DNA from 2 places in the Dyadobacter sp. BE31 genome. Region 1 is predicted to be linked to the other one. Evidence: riboswitches for the same ligand, from Rfam matches in the RefSeq annotation. Region 1 holds a riboswitch; the other holds the start of a gene.
The links. A riboswitch is a leader RNA that binds a small molecule or an ion and turns the genes downstream of it on or off. The one in region 1 is predicted to bind S-adenosylmethionine.
Positions count from the first base shown of each region.

Region 2: linked by a shared signal. The riboswitch ahead of metX (homoserine O-acetyltransferase) and the one ahead of J2Y43_RS29230 (cysteine desulfurase family protein) in region 1 are both predicted to bind S-adenosylmethionine.

Region 1 covers NZ_JAVDXA010000007.1:336,082-347,112, forward strand. Annotated here, with positions in the region: gene J2Y43_RS29195 (sulfatase-like hydrolase/transferase) at 1-1,035, shown strand, start outside; gene J2Y43_RS29200 (sulfatase) at 1,225-2,607, shown strand; gene J2Y43_RS29205 (sulfatase) at 2,623-4,053, shown strand; gene J2Y43_RS29210 (sulfatase) at 4,050-5,516, shown strand; gene J2Y43_RS29215 (sulfatase) at 5,518-6,891, shown strand; gene J2Y43_RS29220 (hypothetical protein) at 6,908-7,270, opposite strand; gene J2Y43_RS29225 (hypothetical protein) at 7,249-7,668, opposite strand; SAM riboswitch class I at 7,872-7,965, shown strand; gene J2Y43_RS29230 (cysteine desulfurase family protein) at 8,082-9,260, shown strand; gene J2Y43_RS29235 (SusC/RagA family TonB-linked outer membrane protein) at 9,401-11,031, shown strand, end outside.
Region 2 covers NZ_JAVDXA010000004.1:391,652-402,682, reverse strand. Annotated here, with positions in the region: gene treA (alpha,alpha-trehalase TreA) at 1-1,542, opposite strand, end outside; gene J2Y43_RS22330 (M20/M25/M40 family metallo-hydrolase) at 1,583-2,524, opposite strand; SAM riboswitch class I at 2,673-2,781, shown strand; gene metX (homoserine O-acetyltransferase) at 2,913-3,965, shown strand; gene J2Y43_RS22320 (glycerophosphodiester phosphodiesterase family protein) at 4,060-4,830, opposite strand; gene J2Y43_RS22315 (FdhF/YdeP family oxidoreductase) at 4,942-7,254, opposite strand; gene J2Y43_RS22310 (DUF7009 family protein) at 7,258-7,620, opposite strand; gene fdhD (formate dehydrogenase accessory sulfurtransferase FdhD) at 7,623-8,450, opposite strand; gene J2Y43_RS22300 (molybdenum cofactor guanylyltransferase) at 8,452-9,045, opposite strand; gene J2Y43_RS22295 (hypothetical protein) at 9,095-10,138, shown strand; gene J2Y43_RS22290 (T9SS type A sorting domain-containing protein) at 10,215-11,031, shown strand, end outside.

The DNA of each region.
Region 1 (11,031 bases):
TACACTACGGCCATTGCCGGCAAATGGCAGCTCGGCGCGAACCAGAAATTGCCGAAACACTTTGGATTTGACCAGTATTGTTTGTGGCAGCTCAGCAAGCCCAGGCGGGAGGGCGAGCGTTACGCCAAACCGCTCATCGACCGCGACGGGGAGATATTGAAAACGGATGCCGACGACTACGGCCCGGATATCTTTACGGATTATATGCTCGATTTCATCGAAAAGAACAAGGACCGCAAGTTTCTGGCCTATTTCCCGATGGCGCTTGTACACGATCCTTTCCTGCCTACTCCCGAGAGCAAAAGCTGGAAATCGGACGTGGAAGGGCGTTTCAAAAAGGATACGGCCAATTTCAGGGATATGGTTTCTTACCTCGATAAAAATGTAGGCAAGATTGTGCAGAAGCTGAAAGACCTTGGACTGTACGAGAACACCATCATCATTTTTACCGGCGATAACGGCACCGGTCGGCCGATTGTGACACAATTGAAAGACGGCAGTAAGCTGCAAGGCGGCAAGGGGCTGACGATCGATCGTGGCCATCATGTGCCGCTGATCGTCAATTGGGGAACCGGCCGCTACAAAACCCACGAAACGAACGATTTGGTTGATTTTACCGATATCCTTCCGACCATCGCACAGGCCACGAATGTGAAAGTGCCGGTCGGCTGGAATACCGATGGTACCAGCATTCTGCCACAGATCAGAGGCGAAAAAGGGACGCCCCGGAAGTGGATATTCTCGCATTACCAGCCCATCCATTCCGAAGCGGCCAACAGGCAATCGGCCCGTTTTTTCAGGGACCGCCATTACAAGCTCTATTCCGACGGCCGTTTTTACGATTTGCAGAAGGATATCGAAGAGAAAAATCCGATTGCATTGGGTAAGGCGGGCACGGAGGGTGAAAAGATCAGAAAGGTGTTTCAAGCCGAAATGGACAAGCTGCCGGCCTGGAAATTCGGTGATCCGGGTGTAGCGAAGGTAATACTGCCCGGCTTGGAGCCCGATCCAGCATTCGCCGATAAAGCGGATTGAGGTAGGCAGGAGGCCCCTATGGAGCCCGCACGTAAAGGATAATTGTATTGCTGGAAGCAGGAAACCGCTCCGTGGTCGGCGGCGAATGCCAGCTCCGGAGGAGCAACCTGTTTGTAGCAAAAAAGATACCGCAAGATTTCAAGACTCCGTCGGAGTCGCCTTTTTAATGATCAAAGTAAAATAATGAAAATGGTAAAGAACTATCGGGTCGCTATCGGGGCAATGCTATTAAGCATTTGGGCGATGACCATACCCGCATTCGCCCAAAACACTCAATACAATGTCCTGTTCATTGCGGTCGATGATATGAACGACTGGATCGGGCCGTTTGGCGGGTATCCGGGTATCAAAACGCCGAATATCGACAGGCTGGCGAAGAAAGGTGTTGTTTTCAAAAGGGCCTACTGCTCCGCGCCTGCGTGCAACCCGTCGCGTGCGAGCCTGCTCACGGGGGTGAGGCCGTCGAGCTCGGGGGTGTACCATAACAACCAGCCCTGGCGGCCGGTTTTGAAGGACGCCGTCACCATTCCGCAATATTTCACCGCCAACGGGTACGAAGTAAAGGGAGCGGGCAAGATTTTTCATAATGCATTCAACGACAATGCTTCGTGGCCTTCCTATTTTGATGTACCAAAATCTCCCGAGCCGCCCCGTGCACCGGTTAATGGCTTCGCGCATTTCGATTGGAGCCCTGTGAATGTGCAGGATGAAGATATGGGTGATTATAAGGTGGTGAATGAGGGAATTGGTTTTCTGAACGGCCAGCATGAGAAACCCTTCTTCCTGGCGGTTGGTTTTACGCGGCCGCATTTGCCGTGGTATGTCCCGCAAAAGTATTTTGATCAATATCCCTTATCCGATATTAAACTGCCGAAAACGATTGCCAACGATTTGCAGGACGTGCCGGATGCCGGCGTGAAAATCGCCAAGCCGAAGGGTGATCACAAGTTCATCGTCGAGCATAAGCAATGGGAGAAGGCGGTGCAGGGTTACCTGGCGAGCATTACGTTTGCCGACGGGCAGATTGGCCGCCTGCTGGATGCGTTGGAGAAAAGCACGTATGCCAAAAATACGGTCGTTGTTTTCTTCGGCGACCACGGCTGGCACCTGGGCGAGAAGGAGCATTGGCGGAAGTTTGCGTTGTGGGAAGAGGCTTCGCGCGTGCCGTTCATTGTTTATGCGCCGGGTTTGTCGAAAGCTAATGGCGTTTCCGAGCGCACGGTGAACCTGATGGATATTTACCCGACGCTCACCGAATTGTGTAAATTACCTGCCAGGAAAGGGGTAGAAGGTAACAGCATCGTGCCGCTCCTGAAAAACCCTGCGACGGCGTGGAACCACCCTTCCGTTACTACGCATGGATTGGGCAATCACGCGGTGCGTTCTGAAAAATACCGCTATATCCGCTACAACGACGGATCGGAGGAACTTTACGACCACGATACCGACCCGCAGGAATGGAAGAACCTGGCTGCTGACACGAAGTATGCGTCGGTGAAGGCCGAGTTGGCAAAGTCTTTGCCCAAAACCGATGCAAAGGACGCTCCGACCGTGAAGGAGGGCAAGGAATAATTTAAACCACAACCTATGATGAAAAAATATGCATTGCTGGCGCTGGCTGCGCTTTCACTTACTCCCTTTGCTGCCTCGGTAGCCGCGGATGGCGACGATAAGGCCAAGCCGAAGTACAACGTCCTGTTTATCGCGGTCGACGACCTGAACAACGACCTGGGTACCTACGGGAACACATTTGTGAAATCCCCGAACATCGACCGGCTGGCCGAGCGGGGCGTGCGGTTCGATAAGGCCTATACGCAGTTTCCGCTTTGCAGTCCCAGCCGTTCGTCGCTGCTTACGGGCCAGCGGCCGGATGTGACCAAGATCTACGAGTTACAGACGCATTTCCGGAAAAATCTGCCCGATATCGTTACCCTGCCGCAGCTTTTCAAGAACAACGACTATTACAGCGCAAGGGTTGGCAAAATATACCATTACGGCGTGCCGGGACAGATCGGTACCGACGGCCTGGACGACCCTGATTCGTGGAACTACCGTGTGAATCCCAAAGGACGCGACAAAACCGAGGAGCCATTGATCAAAAACCTTACACCCGACCGGGGGCTGGGGAGCGCACTGGCGTGGCGCGCGACGGAGGGTACGGACGAGGAGCAGACCGACGGCATGATCGCCGGTGAGGCGATCAAGATCATGACCGAGAAAAAGAACGAGCCGTTTTTCCTTGCCGTGGGCTTTTTCAGGCCCCATACACCTTATGTGGCACCTCAGAAATACTTTGATATGTACCCGGTAGACCAGGTACCGCTGCCTAAGGAGATCCCTAACGACCTGGACGACGTTCCAGAAGCTGCATTGTTTACCAAACCGCCGCACTGGGGCCTGGATGAGGCCAAGCGCCGCGAGGCATTGCGGGCCTATTATGCTACGATCACATTTATGGACGCGCAGGTGGGCAAGCTGATCGACGCCGTCGATAAACTGAAATTGGCCGATAAGACCATCATCGTACTGTGGAGTGATCATGGCTATAATGTGGGGCAGCACGGCCAATGGATGAAGCAGAGCCTTTTTGAAAACTCCGCGCGCGTGCCGCTCATTATTTCGGTTCCGGGCGGTACCAAGGGAAAAGCTTCCGGCCGCACCGTGGAGCTGGTCGATATTTATCCGACGCTGGCCGAGCTGTGCGGACTCGATCCGAAGCAAAATTTGCAGGGTAAAAGCCTGACGCCATTGCTGAAAAACCCGGCCGCTCCCTGGAACAAGCCGGCCTATACGCAGGTGCGGCGAGGCCAGATTTTTGGCCGCAGCGTACGCACGGAGCGTTTTCGCTACACCGAATGGGACGGCGGGAAAGCCGGTATGGAATTGTATGATCACCAGAAGGATCCGGGAGAATTTACAAACCTGGCGAAGGATAAGAATTTCGTGATTACAGTTAATGAACTGGCTGTTTTGTTGAAAAAAGGTTATCCCGAAACAGAGCAAGAGACTGGAAGATGATTTCAAAATATCAATATGCGATCCGGTTGTCGGTCGCCGGCATTGTGCTGGCGATGGCGACCGGTTTTGCCTGGAAAGCCGACAAGCCGCAGGCGTCGCGCAGGCCTAATATTGTGATCGTGCTCGCCGACCAATGGAATGCACAGTCGCTTGGGTACGCAGGCAATGCGGATGTCAAAACGCCGAATCTCGACAAACTGGCGCAGCGAAGCGTGGTGTTTACAACCGCCGTGTCGGTGATGCCGGTATGCAGCCCCGCACGTGCGAGCTTGCTCACGGGCCAGTACCCGCTCACGCACGGCGTTTTTTACAACGACCGCCCCTTGCGCAATGAAGCGCTCACATTGGCCGAGATTTACAAAGAGGCTGGTTACGCGACCGGCTACATCGGGAAATGGCATATCAACGGGCAAGCCAGCCATGAAAAGCTGTTCGCTGCCCGTAACCGCGCCGTCCCGCGCGACCGCCGTCAGGGTTTCGATTACTGGAAAGCCCGCGAAGTGACGCACGATTACAACAGCTCCTTCTACTTCGATGAAAATGATGTGCGCCATGAATGGCCCGGCTATGATGTATTTCCGCAAACCGACAGTGCTATCAGTTTCATCGACAGAAATAAGAACAACCCGTTCGTGCTGGTGCTGTCCTGGGGGCCGCCGCACGATCCTTACCAGACCGCGCCGGAGGCTTACCGCAAAATGTATGATCCGGCCAGGCTGAAACTCCGCCCGAATGTGCCGGATTCGCTGCAAGCCAAAGCCCGGAAAGACCTGGCAGGTTACTACGCCCATTGTACAGCGCTCGACAAATCGGCCGGTGATCTTTTAAATGCATTGAAAAGGGCTGGTATTGAGGAGAATACGATCCTGGTTTTTACTTCTGACCATGGTGATATGCTTTATTCGCAGGGCAAAACAAGGAAGCAGAAACCTTGGGATGAGTCGGTGTTAGTGCCGCTGCTGGTGCATTATCCGGCGGGTTTGGGAAATGTGAAGCGGGAGCTTGCTCTGCCTTTTTCTAACGTCGATATATTACCTACTTTGTTGGGGATCAGTAATATGGAAATCCCGGAAAGCGTGGAGGGAACCAATTATGCGGCTATCCTGGCCGGCCGGCGGAAACCGAAGGGCAATGAAGCCGCGCTGATCCAGGTGCCAGTGCCGTTTCATGAAAACAATTTCCTGGATGGCGGAAAGGAATACCGCGGTATTCGCACGGAACAATACACCTATGTGAGAGATTTGAAAGGTCCATGGCTTTTGTATGATAATGCCAAAGATCCTTATCAATTGAAAAACCTCATAGGCTCACCGGCGTACGCACACGTACAGGCGAAACTTGAAAAAGCGCTCCGGGCAAAATTGGCTGACGCAAAGGACCAATTCCTGACTGCCGATGAATATATGCGGCAATGGAAGTACCGGTACGACGGCAAGGATAGTCTCCGGGTGAGTGGTTTGTAATATGCAAAAGACCTTGATCATCATCGCGCTGGTGCTTGTCAGCACCTGTGCAGCGCTCGCGCAGCAGGCCAAAAGGCCGAATATCATCTTTTTGCTCACCGACGACCACCGCTGGGACGCGCTCGGAGCAATGGGGAACAAAATCATCCAAACCCCGCACCTGGATGCGCTGGCGAAAAGGGGCATTTTATTCCGGAATGCGCATGTTACTACCGCAATATGCATGGTGAGCCGCGCCAGTTTGCTAAGCGGACAATACATGTCCAGGCATGGGATCAACGATTTTGGCACCGATTTCAAACCGGAAGCCCTTGCTCAAACCTACCCGGCATTGCTGAAAAAGGCTGGTTACAAGATCGGTTTCATCGGGAAATTCGGCATCGGGGTAAAGAACCAGCCCGACACGTTGTTTGATTACTGGGCGGCCAAAAAGGAAGGCCAACCGCAGTATGTGCTGGTCAATGCGAGCGGCCATACCATTCACCACACCGATAGCGTGGGGAAAGATATTGCGCAATTTCTGGACCGTTTTGCGGGTAATGAGGCACCTTTTTGCCTTTCTGTAAGTTTCAAAGCGCCGCACGAATTAGACGGTAATCCGCCTCAGTACCCTGTTCAGGAGCGTTTTAAGACTTTATATGAAGATGTAAAAATCCCCGAACCGCTCACCGCAGCCCCGCAATACTGGGACAGCCTCCCCGCATTCTTCCGCACAGATCAGAATATCGGTCGCGACAGATGGAAGCCGCTGCTTTCAACCCCGGAGCTTCGCCAGCAAACCACCCGTGAATACTACCGGCTCATCAGCGGTGTCGACGAAGTGGTGGGTAATGTGGTTGCGCAACTCAAAAACCTGAAAATCGATCAGAACACGCTCATTATTTTCATGGGCGACAACGGTTTTTCACTCGGGGAACATGGCTTGGAGGGAAAATGGTTTGGTTTTGGAGAATCCATCCGGGTACCCCTGATCATTTCCGGCGGGGCATTGCCCAAGAGTTTCCAAGGCAAATCATCATCCCAACTCGCATTGAATATTGACATTGCGCCTACCATTCTTTCATTCGCGGGAATACCTGTGCCATCCGCAATCCAGGGGTACGATCTTCTCGCAGCCGAGCAAAAGAAGCGATCTGCCCGCAAGGACTTCCTTTATGAACACACCTATCTGGGAAGCCCGCGTTTGCCAAAGGTGGAAGGCGTTGTGAGCGGTGATTTGAAATATATGCTTTACACCGAGCACGGGTATGAGGAGCTTTATGATACGGCAAAAGATCCCCACGAGACAGTGAACCTGGCGAAGCGCTCTTCGAAGAAACCCACGCTGGAAAAGCTACGGAAGCGGTATGAGGAGTTGAAGAAGGAGGTGAAATAACGAGGGTAAAAGCGACTTACTCGACTGGGTACAGCTGAGGCAATTTCCGTTGAATGCCGATGTAGCCTTCATATGGATAGTCTTCGAAATCGTTGTATTTGAGATCATCGAGAACCTCTACGTTGTCAAAAACACGAACACGCTCGATCATTCCGCGGTCTTTAATAGCAAGTTTTGACCAAAGAAGTTTTATGATTATTTCTATCTTGTCGTATTTGTGTACTCCTGAAAGCGATGGGGCACTCACTCCCAGCACAAATCGGTTTTTTGCCATTCCATGATGAGCTGGGGCGAGTCCGATCGCGTTTACAATCAAACCATCATCTTTTGCCTCTTGAAACACTTTGGTAAGTGTCTCTACCAGTTCTTTTGCAGCCATTCTATTACAATTTTTAATGAAAATACGAAAACTTTTGCTTTCCCGGCCTGACATGCCAGTTCGTATCTGCGTTGCTCTGACCAGTCAGACACCAGCGACCAACTTATTTGAAAACCGGCATCAGTACGACATTTTTCTTCCAATGCACTAGCCATACCAGCTAGTATCATAAGATCGGACAGATCATGTACCATGAAAGACTTCGCAATATGTCTGGGGACTTCGTCTTTTTCGAAAATTTCTATATTCAGTTTTTTGCAGACAATGGCTTTAAGTCCCAGCTCAATCGCATATCCGCCAATATAGTAAGCCGCGCCAGCATGGCCGTTCGCGATGAGGCATTCCGCATCGCGCAGCCGCTCGAAAGCCAGTAATTTCAATGTTGCAGCACTTGCCAAAGTTTGAAAAGTTTAGCTTGATGATGAATTTTTCCCCGCAAACTAGGCTCTGTTCAGCTTAGGTAAACGATCAAATGAGCAAAGCCGCGGGATCGATGTGCAAGCGGCTCTCAAAACGGCATCCGCAAATTTTTTTCGCTATCCTTAATGTCACCCCTTGCATTCTTAAAATCTTTTATCAATCTTTGTCTATCGAATTTATAGATTTATTGAGAACGAAGGGAGAGGTTAGGCTCTGTGATCTTCTGGCAACCTGTGACTCGTCAAGGTGCCCCAACCTAATTCTATTGATAAATCTGAAAATCCAACCACAGTAGTAAACTGGTATTGTGCACTGAATCAGGGTTGGTCAGGCCCGGGAAAATCTGTGCCTTGCCGTGAATAAACTTTGATCAACAACAAACCAGAGACACATGGAAATTTACCTGGATAATGCGGCTACGACCGCCCTGGACCCGGAAGTGATTGAGGCGATCCTGCCATTTTTGACCACCCACTATGCCAATCCTTCATCGGCACACGGTGCGGGGAGAAGGGCAAAGGAGGCGATAGATCAGGCGCGCCGTACGGTAGCAAATCTGCTGGGCGCTTTGCCGGAAGAGATTTACTTCACAGCCGGTGCGACGGAGGGGATCAACCTCGTGCTCTCGGGGGCAATCCAGGCTTACGATCTTAGCCATGTGATCACAAGCCGTATCGAGCATAAGGCGGTGTTGCAAACATTGAAGCGGCACGAGAAAGAGGGCGACATTGAAACAAGCTTCGTGAAGCTCGACGAACGCGGTAATGTAGATCTATACCATCTCGAAAACCTCCTGCGGGCGAACCCGCGCACGCTTATTGCGCTTATGCACGGGAACAATGAGATCGGGAACCTGACGGACATCCATGCGATTGGTGTGTTGGCCCGTCGGTACAATGCGGTGTTTTTTACCGATACGACGCAAACAATGGGCAAGGCACATTTCGATTTGCAGGAGGCTGAGATCGACTTCCTCGTAGGCTCGGCACACAAGTTCCACGGTCCGAAAGGCGTGGGTTTTGTTTATATCAAGCAAAAACACCACCTGAAACCGCTGATTTACGGCGGAGGGCAGGAGCGTGGCCAGCGCGGCGGGACGGAGAACGTAGTGGGTATAGTGGGACTGGCGAAGGCATTGGAAGTAGCTTACCGCAACCTGGAAGCGAGCCGCAGCAAGGTCTCCAAGCTGAAACAATATCTGGTGTCGAAGCTGGCAATCAGCGGAATAGAGGGGATTTGCTATAACGGAGAGAGCAAATCGATCGAAAACAGCGTCGCTAATGTGCTCAGTGTGTCGTTTCCCTGTTTGAGCACGGGGAGCCTGGTGACCAAGCTGGACCAGGTCGGTATTCAGGTTTCAGGCGGGAGCGCTTGCCAGGGTGGCGGTGCGTCGCATGTGATACAGGCGCTGGCGTGCGAGGCCGATAAGGAGAACGTGAGGTTCTCGTTCAGCAAGTTCAACACGTTCGAAGAGCTGGACCTGGTGGTGGACGCCATTATGCGGATATACGAATCGGACCCCGTGGTTTTGACGCGTACGGGCTGGAAAAGGATCGCGAGCCTGGCGTAGCAGACAATTTCCCAGAAAATAGCGGCCTTAGCATTGGAAATAATATCGTTTTATTACATTTGTATATTAAATCTATAAAATAAGTAGAGTAAATAATGAATCACAAACTTTTAAGCTGTCCCTAACTTCCAATCCACATCATGAGAAGAAATTTAGTACTGATTTTCCTCCTGTTCAGTGTCGCCTGGCTGCAACCGGCAAAGGCGCAAACGATCCCGGTGACCGGTAAGGTCACTTCCACCAGCGGCGAAACGCTGCCCGGCGTAACTGTCCTCATCAAAGGCACTTCCAAAGGTACATCCACCAACGGCGACGGCAGCTACGCCATCGAAGCCGACGCCGGTTCAATATTGAAATTTTCGTTTATCGGTTTAAAATCCATTGAATTGCCCGTCCCGCGCGACGGCAAGCTCGACGTCCGGCTCGAAAGCGACGAGACGATTTTGCAGGAAGTGGTGGTAACAGCGCTCGGCATCGCGAAAGAGAAGAAATCGCTCGGTTATGCGGTGCAGGAGTTGCAGACCAAAGACGTGGCCGAAGCGCGCGAAGGCAACCTCGTGAATGCGCTTTCGGGCAAGATCGCGGGTGTGAACATCACCAACAGCCAGGGCGGAATGGGCTCGTCGCGGATCGTGATCCGGGGCGAAACGTCAATCGCAGGTAATAACCAGCCGCTTTTCGTGGTGGATGGAATACCGGTTGATAACTCGCAGCTGGGGGCTGGTGCCAACGGTTCGCGTGATTTTGCGAATGCGATTGCCGACATTAACCCGAACGACATCGAGTCGATCAGCGTGCTGAAAGGGCCGAATGCGGCTGCATTGTACGGTTCGCGCGCTTCCAATGGGGTGATTTTGATTAAAACTAAAAGTGGGAAAGGTACGCAGCGCGGACTGGGCGTGAATGTGAATTTTGGTTATTCTTCGGAGAAGCTATTGGTGTTGCCTGAATATCAGAATGTTTTCGGGCAAGGAACCGGTGGGGCCTTCTCTTATGTGAACGGTAAAGGCGGCGGTGTCAACGACGCCACGGATGAAAGCTGGGGCCCGAGAATGGACGGCCGGCTGATTCCGCAGTTCTTCTCGAATGGCGAGGCGGTACCGTTTGTAGCGCACCCCGATAATGTCAAAAACTTTTTCGTAACAGGCCACACCCGCACCACAGGCGTGTCGGTAGCAGGCTCGAACGACAAGGTGGATTACCGCTTTTCATTCAATAACAGCAAGCAAACCGGCGTGATCCCGAATACGGATATTTCCAAAAACTCATTCGGGGTAAATACCACCTACCGCTTGAACGACAAGCTGACACTTTCTACCAGCGCGAATTTTGCCCGGAACAGCTCTGATAACCTGCCTGGTACATCGGGCCGCGGGAGCAGCGTCATGCTCCAATTCCTGTGGTTTGGCCGGCAGGTGGATACCGAGTTGTTGAAGGATTACAATAAAGGCGGTTTCGACTACAACTGGAACCACAGCTATTACAGTAACCCTTACCTGCTGCAATACGAAAACACCGCCCAGCAGCGCCGCGACCGCTTTTTCGGCAATGTGAATTTGAATTACAAAATTACCGACTGGCTCACTGCCAATGTGCGTACAGGCAACGACTATTATAACGACAAGCGCAAGTTCAAAGTCGCTTACGGCACCAATGGCACGCCTTATGGCTCGTACACCGAGGATAGCTACGTGGTGAATGAGAACAATACCGATTTCAATTTCAACTTCCACAAGAATGTAAGTACTGATTTTGAACTCGATTGGCTCGT
Region 2 (11,031 bases), on a different contig from region 1:
GCGGTTTTTCATCCGGAGGTAGACTCCGTTCGTCCAGCCGAATCCTTCCTGGATTTCGTACTCGCCGCCTCCGGCGATCAGATTGGTGTCCGATACATTATACTTTTCGAGCATCTTTCCCGAATGCCTGAACTCCTTCTCGATCAGTCCCAGCCATTCGTCGCTGAGCTCATTGGCCGTCCTGTGGAAATTGTAATTACGCAGTCCTTTGTAAACGATCCATTGCAGTGGAGCCCAGCCGTTGGGGGCGTCCCATTGCTGCCCGGTGCGTACCATGGTCGTAAGCAGTCCGCCCGATTTGAGGAAATTGAGCCTGATGTACGCACGCACATAATGCGAGTGCGGCTTAGGCGCGAGCTTAAAAAACAAGGGAAAAGCACCTGCAATGGTGATTGCTTTGGTGAAATCCCTTTTCTGGAAATCATAATCCATGTAATAATTCCTGGACTCATCCCAGAAATAGGTCTGAATGGCGATATTCCGCCGCCGTGCCTTTTCTTCATAAAGCAAATGCATACGCCGGTTATCAGAGAGCAGGTACGCTTCCGCAATGGTTTTTTCCAGGTGGTAAAGCAGGCAGTTCAGGTCCAGCGGCAGGATGTCGGTCGTGTGGATAGAAGCAAAATCGGTTTCATCGGCAAACCACCGGCTACTGAAATCCCAGCCCGATTCCGCGGCCGCCCGCAGGTGGCGGTAGAGGTCTTCGGGAGTAGTTCCGTACTTTTCGTTGGCCTCCCGTGCGAGCTCGGTGTCCTCGCTGTACGACTCCGGGCGCGGGGTAGCCTTGTCGTCCCAATAGCGGTTCAGCAGGGCGCCGTCGGGAAGGTATACGAGGCGCCGGTGAGCTGTGAATGGCTCACACGGCTCCAGGCAGCCATCCATCCAGTAATCGTATTCTTTTTGAAGTTGCGGCAGGTATTTTTTCAACACCTTTTTGCCCTCCATTTCACTGAACAACCTTACCATCAGCGAAAAGAACGGCGGCTGCGAGCGGCTAAGATAATAGGTCCGATTGGCGGTCGGTATGAATCCGAGGGTGTCAATCAGATAGGCGAAGTTGTTGAGCATGTTTCTGATCAACTCCACGCGCCCCGACTCTTTGAGTCCCAGCATTGTAAAGTAGCTGTCCCAATAATATATTTCCCGGAAACGCCCGCCCGGCACCACATAAGGGTGGGGCAGGGGAATGAGCGACCCGCCCCGTTCCTGGTTTTCGGGCTGGCGGGTGAGTACCGACCAGAGCTTGCCGGCATGCTCGGAAACCGACTCATTCTTGTCGGAAATAAACTCCGAGGCAATCTGAGCCGGCATCCTGAAATGCGTCCGGACGAATGTTTCCATGTCAAAGTCCGGCTGGTCTTTTTCCTGGTGGTACCGCTCGATAATCAGTACCGGGTCTTCCAGAGGGATTGCATCGGCGAACGTTTTGGAATCGGAGAAAATGTGGCTGCATTGCACGTCACGAAATAGCGTTCCGTACAACTCTTCGGGAGAGATGTGAGCCTGGCCGTAAGTGAATGATGGAGCAACAAAACCGTACAAAACAAACTGATTTTAGGGGTTCACCCGCATGGTTAATGACTTATTTGACTTCTGTAAATTTGAGTTTTGGTAATAACATCGCATTCTCGATGAGTTTAATTTGAATACCCAGAATCCCCGCCTCGGCATTGGCATCGATCTTCTCCGCATCGTCGGTCGGCTTGTGGTAATCGTCGTGGCCGCCGGTATGGAAAAACAGTACGGGAATTTGCTTGGCATAAAACGAACCGTGGTCCGAACCGCCGCTTCCCGCATTATCCGTAAAAAACTTCGTATCGCTCTTTACGTCCTTGAAAACCGCAGGCCATTCGGCGCTGGTACCGTAGCCGCCAATGCCGACGCCCCGTTTCGCGTCGTATCGTCCGATCATATCCATATTCGACATGAAGTTGATATCGGCCAATGGCAATGTCGGGTTGTTCACAAAGTACCGGGAGCCTACGAGCCCCAGTTCTTCCGCCCCGAAAGCGATAAAAAGGAAGTTATAAGGTTCCTTTTTGTCATTTCCCGAAAAATACCGCGCCAGTTCGAGCAATCCGGCTACGCCCGATGCATTATCATCGGCCCCGTTGTGGATCTGTCCTTCGGGCTTTTCGGCCTTGGAGCTTCCCTGGCGGCCCAGTCCAAGGTGGTCGAAATGAGCGCCGATGACGATGGTATATAGCGCCCCGTTGTCGAGAAAACCTATTACATTCCTTGCCTCACGGATGCTGTCGGGCACTACCACGCGCCTGATTTTGGCTGTAAAAGGCTGGTAATAGCCTTCGGTTCCTTTGGGTAAAAGGTGGTACTTTTTGAATTGTTTCGCCACATACTTCGCGGCTTTCTCATTCTCCTTGCTTCCCGTGCCGCGGCCTTTCATCTTATCGGAAGCCAGGTACGAAATGTGTTTGCGGATGTTCTCCGGTGAGGGTGAAACGGATTGTCCAAATGCCTGCGCAGCGCCGAAAACGAGCAGCAGACTGTGAAAAAAGATTCTCATTCTACTAAAAATGGTTGACGGGCAAAGATAAGCTGCCGCGGCACGAGCGGTTCTCGCGGAAGGACAGAATTTTTGCATTTGCTTGTATTTTCAGGCATCCGGGCTTAATATTGCACCATCAATCAATTGCTTCCCTTATGCGGCGGTTGATTTATAAAGAAGAGGCGAGAGAATGGGCTCTATGAACCTCTGGCAACCTGCTACCGCTACGGAGAAAGGTGCTAATTCCCACCTAAGTTTATTAGGAGATATAAAATCAATTCGTGTGCTCTTACAGTTAGAAATTTCCGTAAGCCGATTGGCTTTAGTCTCGCAGCTACAACCGAAAATTTGTGTTTCGGCTGTCAACTTAACCATGTGTTGAATTTAACCACGTGCTGTGGCTCTTATGCAAGCGGACCAGAAGACATTTAAATACCCCTATCCTTACGCGCTCGAAATGGGGGGCGAACTGCCAGGATTTGAACTCGCATACACTACCTACGGAAAAAGGAACGCCAACGACACCAATATCGTCTGGATTTGCCATGCGCTCACCGGTAGCTCCAACGCCCACGACTGGTGGGATGGCCTGGTAGGAGATGGTAAATATTTTAATTCGGACCAGCATTTCATCATCTGTGTGAACGTGCTCGGTTCAGCATACGGGTCGACGGGGCCGCTTTCTGTGAATCCCAGGACAAACCAACCCTACTACCACACCTTTCCGACCCTTACCGTGCGGGATGTGGTAGGAACGCTGGATCTTTTACGGCAGGAGCTCGCTATCAGCAAAATCAAAATCTGCATTGGCGGATCCCTGGGTGGGCAGCAGGCATTGGAATGGGCGGTTGAAAAACCGGATCTGTTCGAAGAGCTGATCCTGATCGCTTCCAATGCATTGCATTCGCCGTGGGGTATCGCGTTCAACGAATCGCAGCGGATGGCGATCCAGGCGGACCCTACCTATGCCGAAGATAGCCCGGAAGCCGGCGCTATGGGCATGCGTGCGGCCCGGTCGATCGCCTTGCTGTCGTACCGTAATTACGATACTTACAACTTCACCCAAGCCCGAGATAATCCGGACCAGATTGATGATTTCCGGGCGTCGTCGTACCAGCAATACCAGGGCGACAAGTTTGTGAAACGTTTCAATGCATTCTCCTACTGGGCGCTGTCGAAGATCATGGACTCGCATAATGTGGGCCGCAACCGAGGGGGCATTGTGCATGCGCTCGGGCTCGTGAAGGCGAAAACGCTGGTACTCGGTATCAAATCCGATTTATTATTCCCGCTTTCGGAGCAGCAGTTTCTGGCCCGGCATATTCCCGATGCTGCATTTCAGGAAATCGATTCGCTTTACGGCCACGACGGCTTCCTGATCGAATACAAGCAGCTTACGCAGGTGATCCGTGCATGGCAGGAGACGAACGGGCAGTTGCAGATGGCGCGCATTCGTTAGGGTATTCAGGATTTAAAGGCATTATATCAATACAAAAAGCGAAACTCCCGACCGGCAACCGATCGGGAGTTTCGCTTTTTCCTGTATTCCCAAATTACTTCGAAAGGCTCAGCAGCAACTCAGGCTCGTTGGTAGTAATGTAATCCGCATCCTTTTCGAGGAAGTATTTCAAATCCGCTTCACTATTGACCGTCCACACGTTGGTAGTGAGCTTTTTCTGGCGCATTGCGGGAATGTAGTCATCATGTTTCTTCAAAACGCTGAAATGGTAGTCGATACCGTCGAGCCCGGCAGCCTGGATTTCGTCAGGTGTTTTGTCGCCATTCAGGTATTCCACGTGGGCTTTCGGGGCGAGTTGCTTCACTTTCAGGCACACATCCCAGTCGAATGCGATGTAATCGGTGATTTTCTCCACTTTCATTTTCTTCACCAAATCCACGCATTTCGTAGCCAGTGCCAGTGAGCGCTCTTTGCTGATTTTGGAAGTTTTAATTTCCAGGATCAAACGCGTCTTCTTCTGCTTCGAACCCGCTTTCAAATAGGCCTCCAAAGTCGGAAGCGATTCGCCGTTAGCCAGTTTGATCTTCGAAAGCTCGGCCGAATTGGTCGTTTCGATATTGGTTCCCTGAATGGAATGGTCGTGCAGCACGTACAGAACCGAGTCGGCCGACATATGCACATCGAACTCGCTGCCATAGCAACCCAGTTTGATCGCGTGTTCCAATGCGCCGATCGAGTTTTCGGTAGCACCGGTATTTTTCCAGGCGCCGCGGTGCGCGATCACCTTGTTTTTCTTTTGAGACATACCATCCATCGACACCAGGCTCATCAGCCCGATTGCAAGCATTAAAAATCCTTTTTTCATTGTATTCAATTTAAACTTCCTTAAAAAGACATTTTTCGGCACATTTTACCCCCAATGCGGCAAAATTACGGCAACTTGGGCGGGTGTCTGTTAGGTCAATATTAAGTTATCCTAAAAACCCTGGTGCGGTGTAACCGTTAGAACTACCATTTTGGACGTAGGCGTATTGCTCTTTTCCGCGACGCTCGTGATGGGTACCAGCACGTTCGTTTCGGGGAAGTATGTGGCTGTACATTGCTCGGGAATAGGGTATTCCACGACCACAAACTTGTGAGCCACGCGCGCTACGCCGCCATGATCGTTGTGCAAATCCACCAGATCGCCGTTTTTCAGGTTGCGGTCCCGCATATCCTTCGCATTCATCAGAATCACGCGCCGTTCGTTGTAAATGCCCCGGTAGCGGTCGTTCAGGCCGTACACGGTGGTATTGAACTGATCGTGGCTGCGAATGGTCATCATCATCAGTTCGCCTTCTTTCAAATGTTGCTTTTCCGGCGCTGCGATGTGGAAATGTGCCTTGCGGGTAGGTGTGTCGAAGTCACCCGACCGGTTGCAATTGGGCAGATAGAAGCCACCAGGTTGCCTTACCCGCTCATTATAGTCCGCAAAACCGGGGATTGTGCGCTCGATGTCCGCGCGGATAAGATCGTAATCTGCCGCGTACTTATCCCAACTCACTTTGCTGCGCTCGCCCAAAGTGGCCTTTGCAAGCCTGCACACGATTTCCGGCTCGCTCAAAAGGTGTTTCGAAACAGGTTCAAGCACACCGCGCGACGACTGGATCACGCCCATCGAATTTTCGCACGACACAAAGCGGTTCTCGCCATTGCGCATGTCCTTGTCGCTCCGGCCGAGGCAGGGTAATATCAGTGCCTCCTGCCCGTGAACGAGGTGGCTGCGGTTCAGTTTGGTGGATACATGGACAGTCAGTCTGCATTTCTGCAAGGCTTCGGCAGTAAAACGCGTATCGGGCGTGGCGGAGAGAAAGTTGCCGCCCATGGCAAAAAACACTTTCGCTTCGCCGGCGTGCATGGCTTTAATGCATTCCACGACGTCATAACCATGTTTCCGCGGCGGCGCGAAATGGAAGTTGTGCTCGATGGCGTCCAGCAGCTTGGCGCCGGGGCGCTCGAAAATACCCATCGTACGGTCGCCCTGTACATTGCTATGCCCGCGCACGGGGCACGTTCCCGCGCCGGGCTTGCCGATGCTGCCTTTCAGCAACAGCAAATTCACGACTTCCTTAATGGTCGCCACTGCATTCTTATGTTGCGTCAGCCCCATTGCCCAGCAGGCGATGATCTTGCTTTTTCCTGCGAGCACGCGCGCAACCTCCTGCACCTGCGCATAAGGTACGCCCGCCTGTGCGGCGAGTTCTGCGGCGTCGTACTGTTTCAGGTCTTGCAGGAAATCGTTATAGCCTTGTGTGTTTTGGTTGATAAAGTGCTGGTCAAAAACGCTGCCGGGAGCTTTTTGTTCCGCTTCCAGCAAGAGTACCTCAATGGCTTTCAGCAATGCCATGTCGCCATTGATCTTTACCGGCAGAAAAATATCGGTCAATCCTGGTTTATATCCCAGCACACCCACCACTGTTTGCGGGTTGTTGAACCCCATCAAGCCGGTTTCGGGTAATGGGTTAATGGAGATGATCGTCGCGCCATTGGCTTTGGCTTTTTGCAATGCGGTGAGCATCCGCGGGTGATTGGTGCCTGGGTTCTGTCCGAGGATCATGATCACCTCGGCCTCGTAAAAATCGTTCAGTGTCACGGAGCCTTTGCCAATGCCCAGCGACTCGCCCAATGCGGTGCCGCTGCTTTCGTGGCACATATTGCTGCAATCGGGCAGGTTGTTGGTGCCGTATTCGCGCACAAAAAGCTGGTAGAGGAATGCCGCTTCATTGCTGGTGCGGCCCGAGGTGTAAAATACGGCTTCGTCGGGCGAAGCAAGGCGGTTCAGTTCTGCTCCTATTTTTTCAAAAGCGGCATTCCAGGTGATGGGCTGGTAATGCGTGCCGCCTGCGGGCAGGAACATCGGCTCGGCAATGCGCCCTTTGCCGCCTATTTCGTAGTCCGAAAGTTTGCCCAATTCCTGCACGGAATGCTGCGAGAAGAACTCCGCGGTCAGCTTCTTTGCGGTAGCTTCCTCGGCAACAGCCCTGGCGCCATTCTCGCAATACTCGGCGATGCCGGAGCGCTCGTCGTCCGGGTCCGGCCAGGCGCAGCTCGGGCAGTCGAAGCCACCTTTTTGGTTGAGATTAAACAATGCCTTCATACCGCGCTGCAAACCTGCCTCACTCACCGTCATTTCCAATGCAGAAACCACTGCGGGAATGCCTGCGGCCACTTTTTTGATCGGACCTTGTTTCAAACCGGTCAGTTTTTCGGGATTTTCAGCACCCGGTATCGGTAGTGGGTTGTCGGACATGGTTCAGCAGGTTTTAGGATTGTCGTAGTTGTCGGACTGGTCTTCTGTGGCGTTGTCCAGGCATTTGAAATCTTTTTCAATCAGCATCAATAACGAACTGCCATCGCCCAGCGGCATATTTCCCTGAAACCCGACGGTATTGTTCGCAGCCCAGCCGGTAAGCAGCGTTTCAGGCACTTCCAGGGTGATTTTGTTATGCTCAAACCGCGCTTGCAGCTCAGTACCAGCCCACTTTTGCACTGCATAAATCAACTGCGCCGGACCGAAATCAGTCGTTTCTTCCAGGTATCCTTCATTTTCAAGTTGGCCTACTTCCGTTTTCGAAAGCCTGAAACGTACGGAATTTCCGTGAATGCGGATTTTCATAGTTATTGGATCCGGTGGTGGCCGGTATAAATGTTAAATTTGTCGTTTTTCAGAAATCCTACCAGCGTAATGCCGCTCTCTTCCGCCAATTGGACGGCCAGGCTCGACGGGGCGCCTATCGCCGCCACCATCCCTATCCCCGCCATCGTTGCCTTTTGAATGAGTTCGAAACTCGCCCGGCCGCTGAGAAGAAGAATATGCTTGTCAAGTGGCAGTTGGCCGGCCAGTAATGCCGCACCAATGACCTTGTCCAGTGCATTATGCCTCCCCACGTCCTCGCGCAGCATCAAAAATTGCCCAGAAATGTCGAAAAGCGCAGAAGCGTGCAGCCCGCCGGTAGTTTCGAATGTATTCTGGTGCTCGATAATCTGTTCTACAAGTCGGTACAACACCTCTTTTTTTAAAACCCAGTCTTCCTGTGCATGGGCATACACCGACCTGGTTTTGATCGCATCGATGCTCGCCTTGCCGCAAACACCGCAGCTGGAAGTGGTGTAGAAGTTGCGTTCCAGCGAACCTAGTTTCGGCTCGAAATCCGCAGAGAAGGTTACCACCACCTTGTTTTCATCGAATGGCGAATTCGCGACACCGTCGATCTGGCTTTTGGAATGGATAATGCCCTCGGTGAACAGAAACCCGGCGGCGAGCTCGCGATCGTTTCCCGGCGTTCGCATCGTTACCGAAATGCTTTTGCGCTCTTTTCGCCCTTCCGACTGAAATGCAATCTGTATTTCAAGAGGCTCTTCCACGGCGAGCTTGTCGTCGAGCTCTTCGGCGTTATGCCCGTTTATCCGGACGATTTTATGGCTGGTAATTGAACTGGTCTCCATTTTAAAAGTCATTTTCTGCTTCGAGTGCCCGTTTTATGGCTTGAAAATCAGCCGTCGTGTCCACGCTTAGCATTGTTTTTTCCGACAATGGCCGGTATTTTCCTGCATGCTCCCCTATTAAAAAACGCTGCAAGGAGCGCGAGCCGTTTTCGAAGGCCTTCCATAAAGCATTGCTTGCCGATCGCGAATACCATCCGAGCAACGGCTCGTAGAATCCGCTTGCATTATAAAAGGCCGCGGCGGGCAAATCCTTATCAGTATTATGCAGAAAATTGGCCAGCTCGTTGGTCGTGAGGTAGGGATAATCGCATCCTGCCACGAGGAAGTCATTCCCGGGAAAGGACTCAAATGCGGTGAGTAACCCGCTCATAGGGCCGGCTCCGCTATATTTGGGCAGGTCGGCCAGTTTCGGGTAGGCGGTACGGAATGTTTTGTATTGTTCCGCATTGCAGGAGAGGATCACGCGCTCGCATAGGGGCGCGAGCAGGTCGGCAACGTGTTCGTGCTGAGGTTTTTGGTAGTACACCAGCAAACTTTTATCGGTCCCCATTCTCGTGCTTTCGCCGCCGCAAATTACCAATCCGTATAGGCTCATAATGGCAAGTCAATCGTTTTAATCGGTCAAATATGCGTAACTTCCTTGTATGGAAATGGGTGATGTTAAAATATTAAAGAAAAAACCGATTTATCCGGTGAGCTCCGAGCTGCGCAAATACCTGCGTTTTTATCAGCGCGATGCCCGGCTGCCGGTGGCTTACCACGATTTGCTGAATTTTTACGAATCGTTTCCGGTGATTGATAAAAACGGGAAGGATACACTTTGGGAAAGCCCGCTCTACCCGCCGTATGAACTGGAACGCTTGCATGCCGGGCTGAAAAAGGTATATGCAATGCTCAAAGCTTCGGGTAACCTGCGCATTGTAGAGCACAAATACATCGATCGCATCGACTACTGCAAGTTCGGTAATTCCAACCCGTTCCGCATCAAGATCGTGAACCGGCTGAACGATATTTATGATTATTTCTACGTCAAAAAGGCCGATTCTTCCCGCATTTATGGATTGGAACTGGAAGAAATCTTCTCGCCCAATCAGGTTAATTACATCGTCGACGGCGAGACGCTGATCGAGGAGCATATTGCCGGCATTCCGGGTGACGAGTTCGCCCGCACGCGCATGCGCGACCCCGACTACAACCCGATCCGGATCGCGAAGGAATTTGTGAAGTTCAACGAGCGCTGCAAAATCACACTGCTGGGCGATATGCGTTCGTACAACTTCGTCATGCAGATTACTCCGGATTTCGACGATTTTCAGTTCCGTCTCCGCGCCATCGACTTCGACCAGCAGTTTTACGAGGGTAATCTGAAAGTATATATGCCCCAGTTTTTTAAGGAGAATTTGCCTTACGTGCAACTTGCGATGGAACACCTGACCGACAAAACCGTGGTGCAATATCAGCAGGAAGAGCAGTCGTCGATCATGTACCAGGCCAAAGCCGAGCGTTACCGCTTGCGGGACCTGCGCGACGTGTGTATCAAGGACAAGATATCAACCGCCGACAACATTCATCAGCTGCGCGAAAGCCTTGCAGCGCATTATTCCGATGATCACTACCACAAATGCGAGACGATGACGGAGATTATTGAATTGAATATTAAGAATGTAATCAGGATGGTGATTGCGTGAAAATTACAAATAGTTCTTGTTTTAGGATAAGTTTGTAACTTAGAGTAAAAGTGTTGTCACCTAAATCCTGAGACTGATGAAAACACGTTTCCTCTTTGTACTATTGGTGCTTCTACCAGCTCGTTTACTATTCGCTCAGCCGTGTGGGTATCCGAGTGTGAGCCTGACCAGTCAGGCAGATGTCGATAATCTGGCAACCAATTACCCGGGATGCACCGAGCTGAACGGAATAGACATGCATGGCACGAACGTCTCAAATCTGAACGGGCTTTCGCATATTACCTACATCGGGCGCATCGCCCTGAGCAACAATCCGCAACTGCAAGATCTTACGGGTTTAAGTGCTCTAAAAAAGGTCGAAACCCTGCAAGTGACGGACGGAGGGGTTAAAAGCCTTCTAGGACTGACAGCCCTCGATACAATCGGACATACGTTGTATATCAGGAGTCCCTTGCACGATTTCAAGGGTTTGGGGGCTGTCAAAGTGATCGGCAAAATCTTCATGCAAGGTAATTATCCTGCTCCGTATGCATACAATACTTCGTTCGAAGGGTTCGATTCGCTGGATAGCATCGGCACAATTGAGTTGAATACTCCGTCCGTTGAAAATTTTAAAGGATTGGAGAAAGTCAAGAAGCTGGGTACGCTCAGTTTGCTGAATATGTGGGTGATGACTGGTCTGGAAGGACTTGAAAATGTGAAATTTTCCAAAGGAATAGCTATCAAGGGTTCTGGTGCGCTGCAAAATTGCGGCGTGAAAAGTGTTTGTATGTGGCTAAGTGAAAACGGAGCGGCCAACCTGCAAGACAATGCGGCAATCTGTAATACGACGCAAGCGATTTTGTCATCGCCGGGGTGTTTGGTTGTATTTCCGGTAGAGTTAATTTCTTTCA